One region of the Pseudoalteromonas simplex genome, then DNA from elsewhere that is predicted to be linked to it. Evidence: predicted binding sites of a transcription regulator. Region 1 holds the regulator's gene; each other region holds the start of a gene.
The links. The regulator LexA, encoded in region 1, represses DNA repair genes until DNA is damaged. The targets are predictions, from matches to a motif close to TACTGTATNNNNATACAGTA.
Positions count from the first base shown of each region.

Region 2: the regulator LexA is predicted to act here: its motif matches at 1,782-1,801, upstream of ruvC (crossover junction endodeoxyribonuclease RuvC).
Region 3: the regulator LexA is predicted to act here: its motif matches at 1,454-1,473, upstream of uvrD (DNA helicase II).
Region 4: the regulator LexA is predicted to act here: its motif matches at 2,380-2,399, upstream of IRQ78_RS14190 (YebG family protein).

Region 1 is NZ_JADILN010000009.1:53,934-57,294, reverse strand. Features, by position in the region: gene coxB (cytochrome c oxidase subunit II) at 1-977, opposite strand, end outside; gene lexA (transcriptional repressor LexA) at 1,415-2,032, opposite strand; gene IRQ78_RS15735 (PaaI family thioesterase) at 2,194-2,631, shown strand; gene IRQ78_RS15730 (hypothetical protein) at 2,639-3,019, opposite strand; gene IRQ78_RS15725 (hypothetical protein) at 3,178-3,361, shown strand, end outside.
Region 2 is NZ_JADILN010000005.1:154,518-157,878, forward strand. Features, by position in the region: gene ruvB (Holliday junction branch migration DNA helicase RuvB) at 1-577, opposite strand, end outside; gene ruvA (Holliday junction branch migration protein RuvA) at 585-1,205, opposite strand; gene ruvC (crossover junction endodeoxyribonuclease RuvC) at 1,207-1,731, opposite strand; gene IRQ78_RS12180 (ABC transporter permease) at 1,870-3,361, opposite strand, start outside.
Region 3 is NZ_JADILN010000021.1:14,001-17,361, forward strand. Features, by position in the region: gene IRQ78_RS20190 (peroxiredoxin-like family protein) at 1-530, shown strand, start outside; gene IRQ78_RS20195 (YacL family protein) at 563-931, opposite strand; gene IRQ78_RS20200 (hypothetical protein) at 1,054-1,278, opposite strand; gene uvrD (DNA helicase II) at 1,538-3,361, shown strand, end outside.
Region 4 is NZ_JADILN010000007.1:61,452-64,812, forward strand. Features, by position in the region: gene IRQ78_RS14180 (EAL and HDOD domain-containing protein) at 1-79, opposite strand, end outside; gene putP (sodium/proline symporter PutP) at 450-1,961, shown strand; gene IRQ78_RS14190 (YebG family protein) at 2,025-2,327, opposite strand; gene IRQ78_RS14195 (ComEA family DNA-binding protein) at 2,574-2,867, shown strand; gene IRQ78_RS14200 (DUF6170 family protein) at 2,895-3,197, opposite strand; gene dsbB (disulfide bond formation protein DsbB) at 3,197-3,361, opposite strand, start outside.

The DNA.
Region 1 (3,361 bases):
TGTAACACAATATCTATGTGATCTTTTACATCACCTAACACAATGGGGCTGCCTTTAAGTGCTGGAAATACGCCAGGTAGGCCCATACCGGTAGGTTGGTGGCATGCAGCACAACTAGCCATGTAGACTTGCTCACCCAAGGTCATAAGCTCTTCTTTCGGTAATGTTTGATCAAGCAAAGCAGCATCTGCTGCGGCCGCATTGGCTTTTTCTTGCTTAGCATCTGCAAGCCAATTAGCAAACTCATCTTCAGGTAAAGCTTTCACCACTACAGGCATAAAGCCATGATCTTTACCGCATAACTCAGCACATTGGCCACGGTACACGCCTGGCTCGTTAATACGTGTCCACGCTTCATTGATAAACCCAGGATTTGCATCCTTTTTAACCGCAAAATCAGGCACCCACCATGAATGAATTACATCGTCTGAAGTCATTAAAAAGCGAACTTTTTTATTGATAGGAAGTACTAGCGGTTTATCTACTTCAAGCAAATAATGTTCAGTTTTCTCTGCTTGGTTGTCTATTTGATCTTTAGGAGTAGATAGAATCGAGTAATAGGCAATGTCTTCACCCATGTACTCATAATGCCACTTCCACTGTGAGCCCGTCACTTTAATGGTGATATCGGCTTTAGAGGCATCTTCCATGGCAATTAAGGTTTTTGTGGCAGGCACAGCCATGGCGATTAAGATGACAAATGGAATGGCAGTCCAAAGTATTTCAACTTTTGTACTTTCATGAAATTGGGCAGGCTTGGCCCCTTTGGATTTACGGTGGTGTATTAAAGCCCAAAACATCACCGCAAATACGATGATGCCGATTACACAGCAGATAATAAATATCGTCATATGTAACTCATAAACATTATTACTTATATCGGTCACCCCTTTACGCATATTGTATTGGCTATTTGCCAATGCAAGCTCAGGAAGTGCAAACAATATAAGCCACAAGGCATAACGCAGTTTACCCATGTGACGGCTCCTTTAGATGCTATTGCAAGACGCAAAGCGAAAAGGCGATACAACAAGGTGCCCATTCGTTTTTCTTATTGTTCAGAGCGACTACGTATCATTTTGACCCACTTATGATACCGACCCCTTGACTAACACCTCGCACATTTTTGTGTCTTTTTATTAATTAGGTGTTAATACAGTGTATTAACCAATTAGTTAAAAAATGACCAATAAGCAAGTTTTAATGATAATAAATGTTTATTTTGGTGCAGAAATAACAACTATAATCAGCGCGTTATTTAATGTTTAGGAGTAAGAACGAAATGTAAAAAGAGAGGAAAACTGCGCCATATAAGGCTTTAAATGAAGAGTAAGGATTCACAAATCCTAAGTAAGTAGTAAAATTTCAGTGGCGCACCAAATTGAGTCAATTTGATGCACCAAATTGGGAACGTTTACATCCAGTCAGCGTTACGAATAACACCTACCGCTAACCCCTCGATGTTGAACGACTCATGCTCAAGGTCAACCTCAATAGGCGAAAACTCTTCGTTCTCAGCGTGTAAAAGTACTTTGCGACCCGCTTTTTCTAGACGCTTAACTGTTACATCTTCATCGACTCGAGCTACAACTACTTGCCCATTTTCAGCAACTTGTGTTCTATGTACTGCAAGCAAATCGCCATCCATAATACCAATGTCTTTCATACTCATACCATTTACACGCAGTAAGAAATCGGCAGCAGGTTTAAATAATGAAGGGTCAACTTGGCAGTGACTTTCAACATGCTCTTGCGCCAAAATAGGTTCACCAGCTGCAACACGGCCAATTAAAGGTAAGCCTAATTGCTCTGGCTCATCTTCTTCAATTAACTGAATACCGCGACTCGCCCCAGGCTTCATTTTGATCATGCCTTTTTTTGCCAGTGCTTTTAGGTGTTCTTCAGCAGCGTTGGCACTTTTAAAACCCAATGTTTGAGCTATTTCAGCACGCGTAGGTGGCATGCCTGTATCTTTAATAAAGACTTTAATTAGTTCTAAAATTTGCGATTGGCGTTTAGTTAATGGGCGCATACAACTGGTTTTCCATACAGTACATTTAACTGTGAGTATATACAGTTATTTGAAAATCGCAAATTTAAATTAACCCCATCATATTGCTACAAAACTAACATTGAACCACACCGAAAGATGCCATAAGGTATTAGCTTTAATTAGCAGGCTAAGGAAACACAATGAGTATTTGGCACCAACCAATCACGTTAGAGCTTTGCAAAGAGCTGGAACAAGGGATCACCGGTCAAGGCACTTTAATGAAAACTATGGGCATTGAGGTAACTGAAATTGGCGATGATTATTTAATGGCAACCATGCCTGCTATTCCTGAGCATCATAACCCTATGGGCATGGTCCATGGCGGAGCAAACGTTGTATTAGCAGAGACAGTGGCAAGCTATGCAGCCAATTTCGTGGTTGATTTCAATAAGTTTTATGCTGTTGGCCAAGAAATTAATGCCAACCACATGAAAGCGTCACGCAAAGGAACGTTAACAGCAACTGCGAGACCGCTGCATTTAGGTAAGCGAACTTCTGTTTGGGATATTAAAATTACCAATGCCGCAGGAGAGCTTTGCTGCGTATCAAGAATGACCGCAGCTGTTGTAGAGCGATAAATTCAGGCTATTTTTCGACAGGATAAATAGTAATTTCAATCCCTGCGCCAATTGCAGAGATACGTAACAAGGTATCGGCATGCAGGGGTTGGTTAAAGCATTTAGGCGAATTACCTGATTCAAAGCCTATATCAAATGTACGCTTTGAGCACGATAACCACTGTTTTAATGCATTGCGCGAGCAAGACTCAATAAGCTCGCAAAGCTGATTAATGGCTTTATCTGGAGAGCTGATATCTGCGGTTGCTTCAATACGTGCTAGTTGGCGGTATTCATCTTGGTCATAATGTAAAACCATGGCGTTTTTCTTCAAATCAGCAACAAGCGCACTAATATCGTGCTTTGATTCAAGCTCCAGATCTACATTTAAAAATTGAATTTCCGACATACTCTCGTTTTTACCCTCTATTGATATCGACTGAAACTTTAACTCAGTTTTGTATATATACCAAATCTAGAATACAGTTAATGCGACATTATGCCGCATTGGCAATCTAGCTAAACAACCTAAAATAGCGCCCACATAACAATAATAACGGGGTAATTATGAATAAACGCCTGTTTAAGTATGCTCGTAAAGGGCATAAATGGCTTGGTTATTTACTTGCTTTACAGATCTTTTTTTGGCTTTTAGGTGGGCTTGTGATGAGCTCATTACCACTTGAAAAAGTGCATGGTAAGCATCTGGCTAATCGCAGTTTAAGTAGCCCATTTTTATTGTCGGACTACC
Region 2 (3,361 bases), on a different contig from region 1:
CAATTTTTGATAAGTCTTCAACCGAATAAAATTCTAATCGCTGTACGATGCCAAAACGGTCTCTAAGTGGTGAGGTGAGTGAGCCAGCACGCGTTGTTGCGCCAATTAAAGTAAATGGCGGTAAATCAAGCTTTATTGAACGTGCTGCAGGGCCTTCACCTATCATGATATCCAGCTGATAATCTTCCATTGCTGGATACAAAATCTCTTCGACTTGCGGGCTCAAACGGTGAATTTCGTCAATAAACAGTACGTCACCTTCTTCAAGGTTCGTTAAAAGTGCGGCTAAATCCCCTGCTTTTTCAAGCACTGGCCCCGACGTTGTTTTAATATTAACGTTAAGCTCGTTGGCAACAATGTTTGCAAGTGTGGTTTTACCAAGACCCGGTGGACCAAATATTAATAAGTGATCCAGCGCTTCGCCACGATGGCGAGCAGCCTCAATAAAAATTTCCATTTGCTGCTTAACATGCGGCTGGCCTGTGTAATCGGTTAACAGTTTTGGTCGTATGGCACGATCAACACTGTCTTCGTTACTTTGTTCACTCGCATCTATTAAGCGATCTGCTTCAATCATGGTTTACTCACAACATTGATTTTAGAGCTTCTTTAATTAGAACCTCAGTCGTCATATCTGGTTTGTTCACTGTTTTAACCGCTTTTTGTGCTTGCGGTAGCTTATAGCCTAATGCCACAAGTGCTGATACAGCATCATCAGCAGCATTATTTGCCACTAGGGTATCATCACTTGATGGCTCAATGACGGCATTATCGCTAAATGGTGTAAATAAGTCATTACCCCAATTTTTAAGCCGGTCTTTCATTTCGAGCACTAAACGCTCAGCCGTTTTTTTACCAACGCCCGGCAGTTTGACCAATGTGGTCGCATCTTCATTGTTTACACAGCTTACAAATTGCTGCGCCGACATACCCGATAAAATAGCTAGACCAAGCTTTGGCCCTACACCATTAGCTTTTAAAAGCTCTCTAAATAAAGCGCGTTCGGTTTTGTTGTTAAAGCCAAATAATAGCTGGGCATCTTCACGTACCACAAAATGGGTATAAATAATCGCTTGCTCACCCACTGCCGGTAAATCATAAAAGCAAGTCATGGGCATTTGCACTTCGTAGCCTACACCACTTACTTCGATAAGAATTTCTGGTGGCTGCTTTTCAACAAGTAAGCCATTTAATCGACCAATCATATTACTTCCTTAATCGTCCTCTTACGGTTTTGCTCGCACTGCCCGCAAGTTTTATTAAATTTTGTTCTGAGTGTGCATGACAAATAGCAATTGCTAAAGCATCTGCGGCATCGGCTTGAGGGGTACCTGGCAGCTTTAAAATGTTTTTAACCATATGCTGTACTTGAGACTTATCGGCTCCGCCATTGCCTACAACGGCCTGCTTAATTTGCCTAGCTGAATATTCATAAACTGGCAGCTCTGCCATTGAAGCACCAACGATAGCAGCGCCACGTGCTTGACCGAGTTTAAGCGCTGAGTCTGGGTTGTGTGCCATAAACACTTTTTCGATAGCAAAACTATCTGGTGAGAATTGCTCTACCAATTGACTGATCCCTTGGTAAATCATTTTTAAGCGTATCGGAAAATCGTGATCGGCCAATTTAATGCAGCCACTGCCTAAATAAGTGAACTTAGCCCCTTGGTGAGCAATCACGCCGTACCCTGTTAATCGTGAACCAGGATCAATCCCTAAAATAATCGCCAACTAACTGACTCGTCTATTATCATTATTATCTGCGGTTAATAATGCCAGAGCACTGTATAAATTACCAGTAACCAATTGCAATTCATAAAAAATGCCCGCAATTGCGAGCATTTTATAGTCAACCTTTAATTAAGACATTTACGCGAGCGAGCGTAATAAGCCTTGGGTATTTTTTCGCATTGTGCGGGCTATCATCAAATAACCTAAACATGCCACAAATAAGCCCCCGACTGCTGGGCCAATAACCCAAATATGAGGGTGGAACTTACCTGCTAAATCGAACATTTGTTTTTGCACTATTAACAGAGCGATGTCACTGACAATGGCAGCGACTAAACCTGCAGTAACGCCTAATAATAAAAACTCATATAAGGTGGCATTTTTAATTAAGCGCCCTTTCGCACCTAAAGTTCGCAAAATAACAATCTCTTGCATTCGCTCACCCAAACTTGCTTGTACTTGTGAAATAAGTACTAAAGCGCCACAGGCAACCACAATCGCTAGTACAAAGCCAATCGCTAACGATACTTGCTCTATGGTTGAGCGAATTTGTTTAATGAAGCTTTCAACATCTATCACGTTAACCGTTGGGTATTGACGCATTAGCTCATTAAACTCACGTTTTTTCTCTGCTTTTACATTCACTGAAGAAATATAAGTAGCCGGGAAACTCGCTAGCACATCAGGGCTTAAAATAATAAAGAAGTTAGGTTTAAGCGTGGTCCAATTAACCTTACGTACACTGGTAATTTTTGCGTCAAACGACTGCGCGCCAATTAAGAAAGTAAGCGTATCGCCTATTTTTACATCAAGGCGCTCAAGCATCGACTCTTCGACCGATGCCTCGGCTACTGAGTCTTCACTAAACCATGTACCGTCGATAAGCTCGTTTTGATTTGGTAAGTCTTTACGCCAAGTTAGGTTTAACTCACGGCCAATACCAGAGCGGGCTTCTTCGTCTTTCTTTTCGTTGTCTTCTTGCGATACTTCGCGGGCAACCAACTCACCATTTACGGCATTTACACGGCCACGAACAACCGGATAGAAATCAGACGTTGGCATATCGTTTTGCGCTAAGAAGCTAGTAATAGGCTCTAACTCTTGCTCAGTAATGTTCACTAAAAATGAATTAGGGGCATTTTCAGGAAGCTGCGACTGCCAATCCGAAATCATGTCGTTCTTAAGTACAATTAAAAACAGTAATAGCTTGATAGCCAAAGCAAAGCTAATTAATTGTACCGCATTCACATTGGCACGCTTTTGAATTGACGCAATCGCCAATGACCAACTGTTGCCCGGGCTTAAACCAAGTTTGCGGCCACCACCAAAAATAACCTTTGATAAACCAAATAACACCGCAATTAAAAATGCCGTCGAAAGGAATAAAATTGCACTAATTTTGAGGTTGTTACTAAATAACCACATCAGTAAAAACACAGTAAGCGCCGACATAGTAAGGTGCACTTTACTTACTAATAAACGGTCGCCTAAGTTACGGCGAAGCACACGGAGCGGCGGAATATCAAATAAATCGAGTAGCGGTTTAATCGAAAACATTACCGCACAAATCACACCCGTGCTAATCGCAATGATCCAAGGTTTTGCCGATGCACTTGGCAGTGCTGAACCC
Region 3 (3,361 bases), on a different contig from region 1:
CATTATTACCCGGCTTAGCAGTGCCAAATATTGAGTTAAAAGATCAATACGGTAAAACTGTCTCACTCGCTGAGCGTTTTAAAGAAAAAACGACTGTGCTCATTGTTTATCGTGGTGGCTGGTGCCCATATTGTTCAAAGCAATTGGCCAATGTCCAAAAAATTGAGAAAGAGCTAGCGGATTTAGGAGCACAGATAATTGCCGTTTCGCCAGATAGTCCTGAAAAGCTCGCTGAATCAAAAATTACTTCACCAAACTATCAATTATTGTCTGACGACAGCCTTTTGTTGGCACAAAAGTTAGGTTTAGCGTTTTACTTAGATGACAAAACAGCAAAGATTTACCGCAACAAACTTGGGGTTAACTTTGTCTCGTTAGAGGGCGAAGTGAAAGTAGCGTTACCCGTACCTGCAGTGTTTGTGATAGACACTAATGGGTTAGTTAATTTTCAATACGCCAACCCAAATTACAAAGTACGCTTAACAGAAGATTTATTACTTGCAGCTGTAAAATCAGTGAACGAGCAATAAATTAGCAACCGATAAGCAGAATATGCATCTGCTTATCGGCCTTGTGTAAATTCTTGCCAAGATTCAATTAAATCAACAAAGTCTTCAAAACCACAGCCACTGCACAGGCCTTCTTCTTCAAGCATTAAATCATCATCTTGGTAGGCAACTAAGTCTTCGTTGTCTTGATGTAACGCATGTGCTTCGAACAGCGCTTCGTCTTTACTTAAGATCAAATCAATTTCTTGACCTTGTAAGGTTAAAGGCTCATGACTGCTCTTAACCGCGGAGATCAATGCTTGTACCATCGCGATTTTTTCTTTACCGATTTCTTCGTTTAGCCAACGGCCTATGACGGCATGTTCAGAGGAGATTTTAATGCGTAAACCGCTAATAGGATCGCGGATAAATTGATATTCCATGGAGGGTACTCTTAATACGTTATCTGCTAATTATATCGTTTGCAGCTAAACGTGGCGAGTTTTGTAGTCTTAAATCAGCACGAGCGCCAACGGGGCGCTCGTGTTTATGCTATTTAAAATAGCTATAGTCGCGATTTGAAGCGCGCAGCATCAATAATCGCCCATAGGTATACGATTGGCAGTAGAATAAAGCCAACTGCAACGTAAATTAGTGCCCCACTGATAACCCATGCTAAAAAGAATGCAATAGCCGCCATTAAACGGCCTTGTACCAATTGCCCTAAACCAGGAAAAAAGATATTACATATTGCTGCGATTACATTACCGCCAGAACCTTGCTCTGCCATACTAACCTCTGTAGTTTTTAATGATTATACTTTTAGTAAACACACTTTATGCCAACTTATTATGGCTTACAAATCAAAGTGTTAAAAAGTAGCGTTATTTTGATTTTAGTTTTTTTTGCTAAAAATCGGTCAAATTCACAATTTTTATACTTCAATTTTAATGACTTGCCAAAATAGCTGTTTATAAAAACAGTATTTTATTTAGCCTTGCATAAACACCTGTTATACTCCACCCATTATAGATTGAAAAGGCGTAACGATGGACGTTTCTGAATTACTCGATGGCTTAAATGACAAACAACGGGATGCAGTCGCAGCCCCATTGCAAAATATGCTAGTACTTGCAGGTGCAGGTTCTGGTAAAACTCGAGTACTTGTTCATCGCATCGCATGGCTCATGCAAGTTGAGCAAGCTTCTGCATACAGTATCTTTGCGGTAACCTTCACAAATAAAGCCGCGAAAGAAATGCGCACTCGTGTAGAAGAAACGTTAAAAGCACCGGTTGGTGGTATGTGGATTGGTACTTTCCACGGCTTATCTCATCGTATTCTGCGCGCCCATCACCGTGAAGCGAACTTGCCTGAAAGCTTTCAAATTTTAGATTCTGACGATCAACAACGTATGATCAAACGCTTACTTAAAGCGATGAACATCGATGATAAAAAGTGGCCTGCAAAACAATTTGGTTGGTATATCAGCGCGAAAAAAGATGAAGGTCTGCGCCCTAAAGACATTCAAGCCTACGATATTAATGAGCAAATGATGCTGAAAGTCTATGCTGCATATCAAGAGGCTTGTGACCGCGCAGGTTTAGTCGACTTTGCAGAAATACTGCTGCGCTGCTACGAAGTACTTAAGAACCACCCAACACTTTTACGTCACTATCAACAGCGTTTTGCCCATATGCTGGTAGACGAGTTCCAGGATACCAATACGATTCAGTACGCTTGGTTAAAATTACTCGCAGGTAACACCAACAGTATTATGATCGTAGGTGATGATGACCAAAGTATCTATGGCTGGCGTGGCGCAAAAATTGAGAATATCAAACGCTTTTTAACTGACTTCGAAGCCGAAACCATTCGCCTTGAACAAAATTACCGTTCAACGGCAACAATTTTGAAAGCATCAAACGCGCTGATCAAAAACAATGCTGAACGCATGGGCAAAAGCCTGTGGACAGACGGCAATGATGGTGAGCCGATTTCAGTTTACGCTGCGTTTAATGAATTAGACGAAGCGCGCTTTGTTAGCAGCAAACTACGTAGCTGGCTAAATGCAGGTAATGCATTACAAGACGCCGCGATTTTATACCGTAACAATGCGCAATCTCGTGTACTCGAAGAAGCAATGCTACAAGAAGGTTTAAAATACCGTATTTACGGCGGTATGCGCTTCTTCGAGCGCCAAGAGATCAAAGATGCACTTTCGTATTTACGTTTAGTTGGTAACCGTCAAGATGATGCGGCTTTCGAGCGCGTTATTAACACCCCTGCTCGCGGCATTGGTGATAAAACACTAAGTCACATTCGTGATTGCGCGCGCAATGAGTCATTGCCACTTTGGTATGCCGCTAAAGCTATTATCGAGCAGCAGCACTTATCTGGCCGTGCAGCAAGTGCCGTGACAAAATTCTTAGAACTTGTTGAGCATATCGAAGATAAAATCAGCGATCTCACCCTAGAAGAGCAAGCGAAATACACCATTCAAAGCTCGGGGTTAATGGCAATGTATCAAGCTGAAAAAGGTGAAAAAGGCCGTGCCCGCGTAGAAAACTTAGAAGAGCTTATTAGTGCTTGTGGTCAATACGAACTTCCTGAAGATGAAGAGTTCAGCTCACCACTGCAAGGCTTTTTGGCATATACCTCTCTAGAATCTGGCGAAGGTCAAGCTGATGAGCACGAAGACGCGGTGCAAATGATGACACTGCACTCAGCAAAAGGCCTAGAATTCCCGCTGGTATTTATGGTGGGTGTTGAAGAGGGCATGTTCCCATCACAACAAAGTAATGAAGAGTCTGGTCGTTTAGAAGAAGAACGTCGCTTATGTTATGTTGGCATGACTCGCGCGATGGAAAAACTA
Region 4 (3,361 bases), on a different contig from region 1:
CATCTCGAAATAAAAGCTCGTAGCCAATTAGTTTTTTATCCCTGTCTAAAATAGGTTGGCGTGCAGCGTAAAAATACATAGTCCAAACATGTCCACATCTGTTAATTCATTTACTTCTCGCAATATATTGCATTGTGCCTGAAATAGCATTAGCTAAATGTTCATTTGCGAGGAAAAGTTATTATTTTATTAAGAATTAAAGACTAGGATAATTTGCAGATAAATTCTATAACTTGCGATTAAATATAAGAAAAATGTTAGATAAAAGTTGAAAAATTGAGCTTTGTCATTTATCTGCTTGATTGGAGTTAAGGGGGGTAAGCATGATATAGTCGTGGATGATATAGGTTTTTACCCCAATAATGTCTTTAAATTAAATAACTTGCGAGTCATTATTCGGATTAAAAGCCAACATTAAACAACTTTTGGAGGCTAATTTGGAAACAGGAATGATAATTTCGTTAGCATTGTACTTCATCGTCATGTTGGGGATTGGGCTATATGCTTATAAGCAATCTACCGACGATGTATCAGGCTATATGCTAGGTGGTCGTAATTTATCACCAAGTGTTGCTGCGCTTTCAGCTGGCGCATCTGACATGAGTGGTTGGCTGCTAATGGGCCTACCAGGTGCAATGTACTTGTTTGGTTTAAGTAAGGTTTGGATTGCCATTGGTCTAGTACTCGGTGCTTGGGCTAACTACTTCTTAGTCGCGCCTCGCTTGCGTGTTTACACAGAAAAGGCGAATGACTCAATCACCATTCCTGATTACTTCGCAAACCGATTTGATGATAATAAGAATATTCTGCGTGTTATTTCTGCGATTGTAATCATTGTTTTCTTTACTTTATATACCTCATCAGGTGTTGTTGCAGGTGGTAAGTTGTTCGAAAACTCATTTAATATGAGCTACGAAATGGGTCTATATATCACAACAGGTGTCGTCGTGTTATATACCTTGTTTGGTGGCTTCTTAGCCGTGAGCCTGACTGACTTTGTACAAGGTTGTATCATGTTTATCTCACTGCTGGCTGTGCCAATTGCGACGTTTACCATGCTTGATCAGCCAGTTATGGATACACTTGCCAATGCACGCTATGACTTATTATTAAGCTCACCAAAAGAATCAGAAATTCATGCACTTAATATGATGGATTGGTTTGCAGGTGGTTCGACTATAGCGATTATTTCAGCAATGGCATGGGGCCTTGGTTATTTTGGTCAGCCACATATTATTGTGCGTTTTATGTCTGTACGTTCAGTGAAAGATATGCCAACCATGCGTCGTGTGGGTATGTCGTGGATGACGCTATCAGCAATTGGTGCTGTGCTAACTGGTCTATTTGGTGCTGCTTATATGCTTGAAAACCAAATGCCTATTGATGATAAAGAAACTATTTTCTTAGTGTTGTCTGAGCTTATCTTCCATCCTTTAATTGCCGGTTTCTTATTGGCAGCAATTTTAGCGGCAATTATGAGTACTATCTCTTCACAGTTGTTAGTGTGTTCAAGCTCTCTAACTGAAGATTTCTACAAAATTTACTTAAACCGTAGTGCATCTCAAAAAGAGCTGGTTTTAGTTGGTCGTATTAGTGTTATCTTAGTTGCCTTATTTGCTATTTACCTAGCTTATGACCGTAATAGCTCTATTTTAGACTTAGTAAGTAATGCATGGGCTGGTTTCGGTGCAGCATTTGGTCCACTGGTGCTACTGAGCCTTTACTGGAAACGCATGAACTTACAAGGGGCTATTAGTGGCATGGTTGTTGGTGCAGCAACAGTGCTGTTTTGGATATACGCGCCAATTACTATTGATGGCCAAGCACTAAGTGCAATCATTTATGAGATTGTCCCTGGCTTTATTTTATCAACAATAGCCATAGTTGTTGTTAGCCTTATGACGGCTGAGCCGAAAAAAGAAATTACAGACTTATTTGATGAAGTTGAATCGTCATTGTAGTTTTTGATTAAACACAAAAAAGGGCAACGGATGTTGCCCTTTTTTTATGATCTAAATTTGCGTTTAGCTTGCCGCTTTTTCTTTTATATCAGCAACGTTATCGTCTGACTTTGCTTTTTTAGGTTTAGCTGGCGCGTCTTTTGCACCTTTAAGTACCGCCATAAATTGGTCTTTTTCTTTTGCCATTTCAAGCGCCAGTGACTCAATTTGTTGCTCGCTTAATGGTACATCAACTTTTTCAAGCATAAGTTCTAATGACTCAGCAATGTCGAGCATTTTGTCATACGCATCAGCTTCTTTCTTAGTAGTAAACGTCATGCGCTCGACTCCGTTTCTTTCTACAACATATTTAACAACAACAGCCATGATTTCTCCTGCATTTAAGCCTGGCATTGCAGCGTAAAATCGCTGCTAAGATTACTGTTTTTATATACAGTAATGCTTCGAGCCTTATTTTGCAAGTAACTTGAGAAAATTTTTATTTAGTAAATTTGACAATACTTTGTGTATTAGCTTTATTTAAAATGTTACCCAAAGTTAAACACAAGCGATGGAGTGAGTGTTGGGTAATCGCTAACTATCAGTCCAAACAAGGGCGTCATGGAGGAAATTATGAAATTACTATCAAGTATTTTACTTGCCGCTACTCTTGCATTACTACCTGCTACACAGGTATCAGCCGAAACACCAACCAAAGCAACACAAGTTAAAATGCAAAAGCTGAGTATTAATAAAGCCAGCATTGAGCAGTTAACTCAATTACCGGGTATTGGTGAATCAAAAGCGAAAGCGATTGTCGAGCATCGCACCAAGCAAGGCTCGTTTAAGTCGCTAGAACAATTAAAAGAAGTAAAAGGAATTGGTGATAAGCTATTCGCTAAACTTGAGGGGAAAATTACTCTATAAATAGCAGGTTATCACCTATACAGGGCGTTATTCGCCCTGTTTAAATTCATTGATAGCCTTGTCTAAATGCGCTAACGCGAACATGTTTTCGATAGGTGTTGTGATAAGAGGGTAACTTAAACCTGCTAACAACAACCAAGGAATAAGCATCCACCCTTCAAAGTAAGCTAAACCTAAAAATAATGGCGCTAAAAAGGCAAGCTTACATACCGATAAAATGATCTTTTTGCTCGGGCTTAAATGAGCTAAAGCAAGAGCAATAATCTGCTGGCGTTGCCTTACTTTAAAGTTTTTTAAAGTAGGGATTTGGCTAGTAAAAAAATAAATCATTATAGCGACTTTTTGCTCACTAATCGGCTAACTAAAACAGCCACAAATACCACTGAAAATGCTGCAAAAATCACTTCCATCCATGCCGGCATGCTCATTGAAGCAAACTGCCAATCGATATTGCCACAATCACCTGTGGCAGCAAAGAAGCTAGGGATCCATTC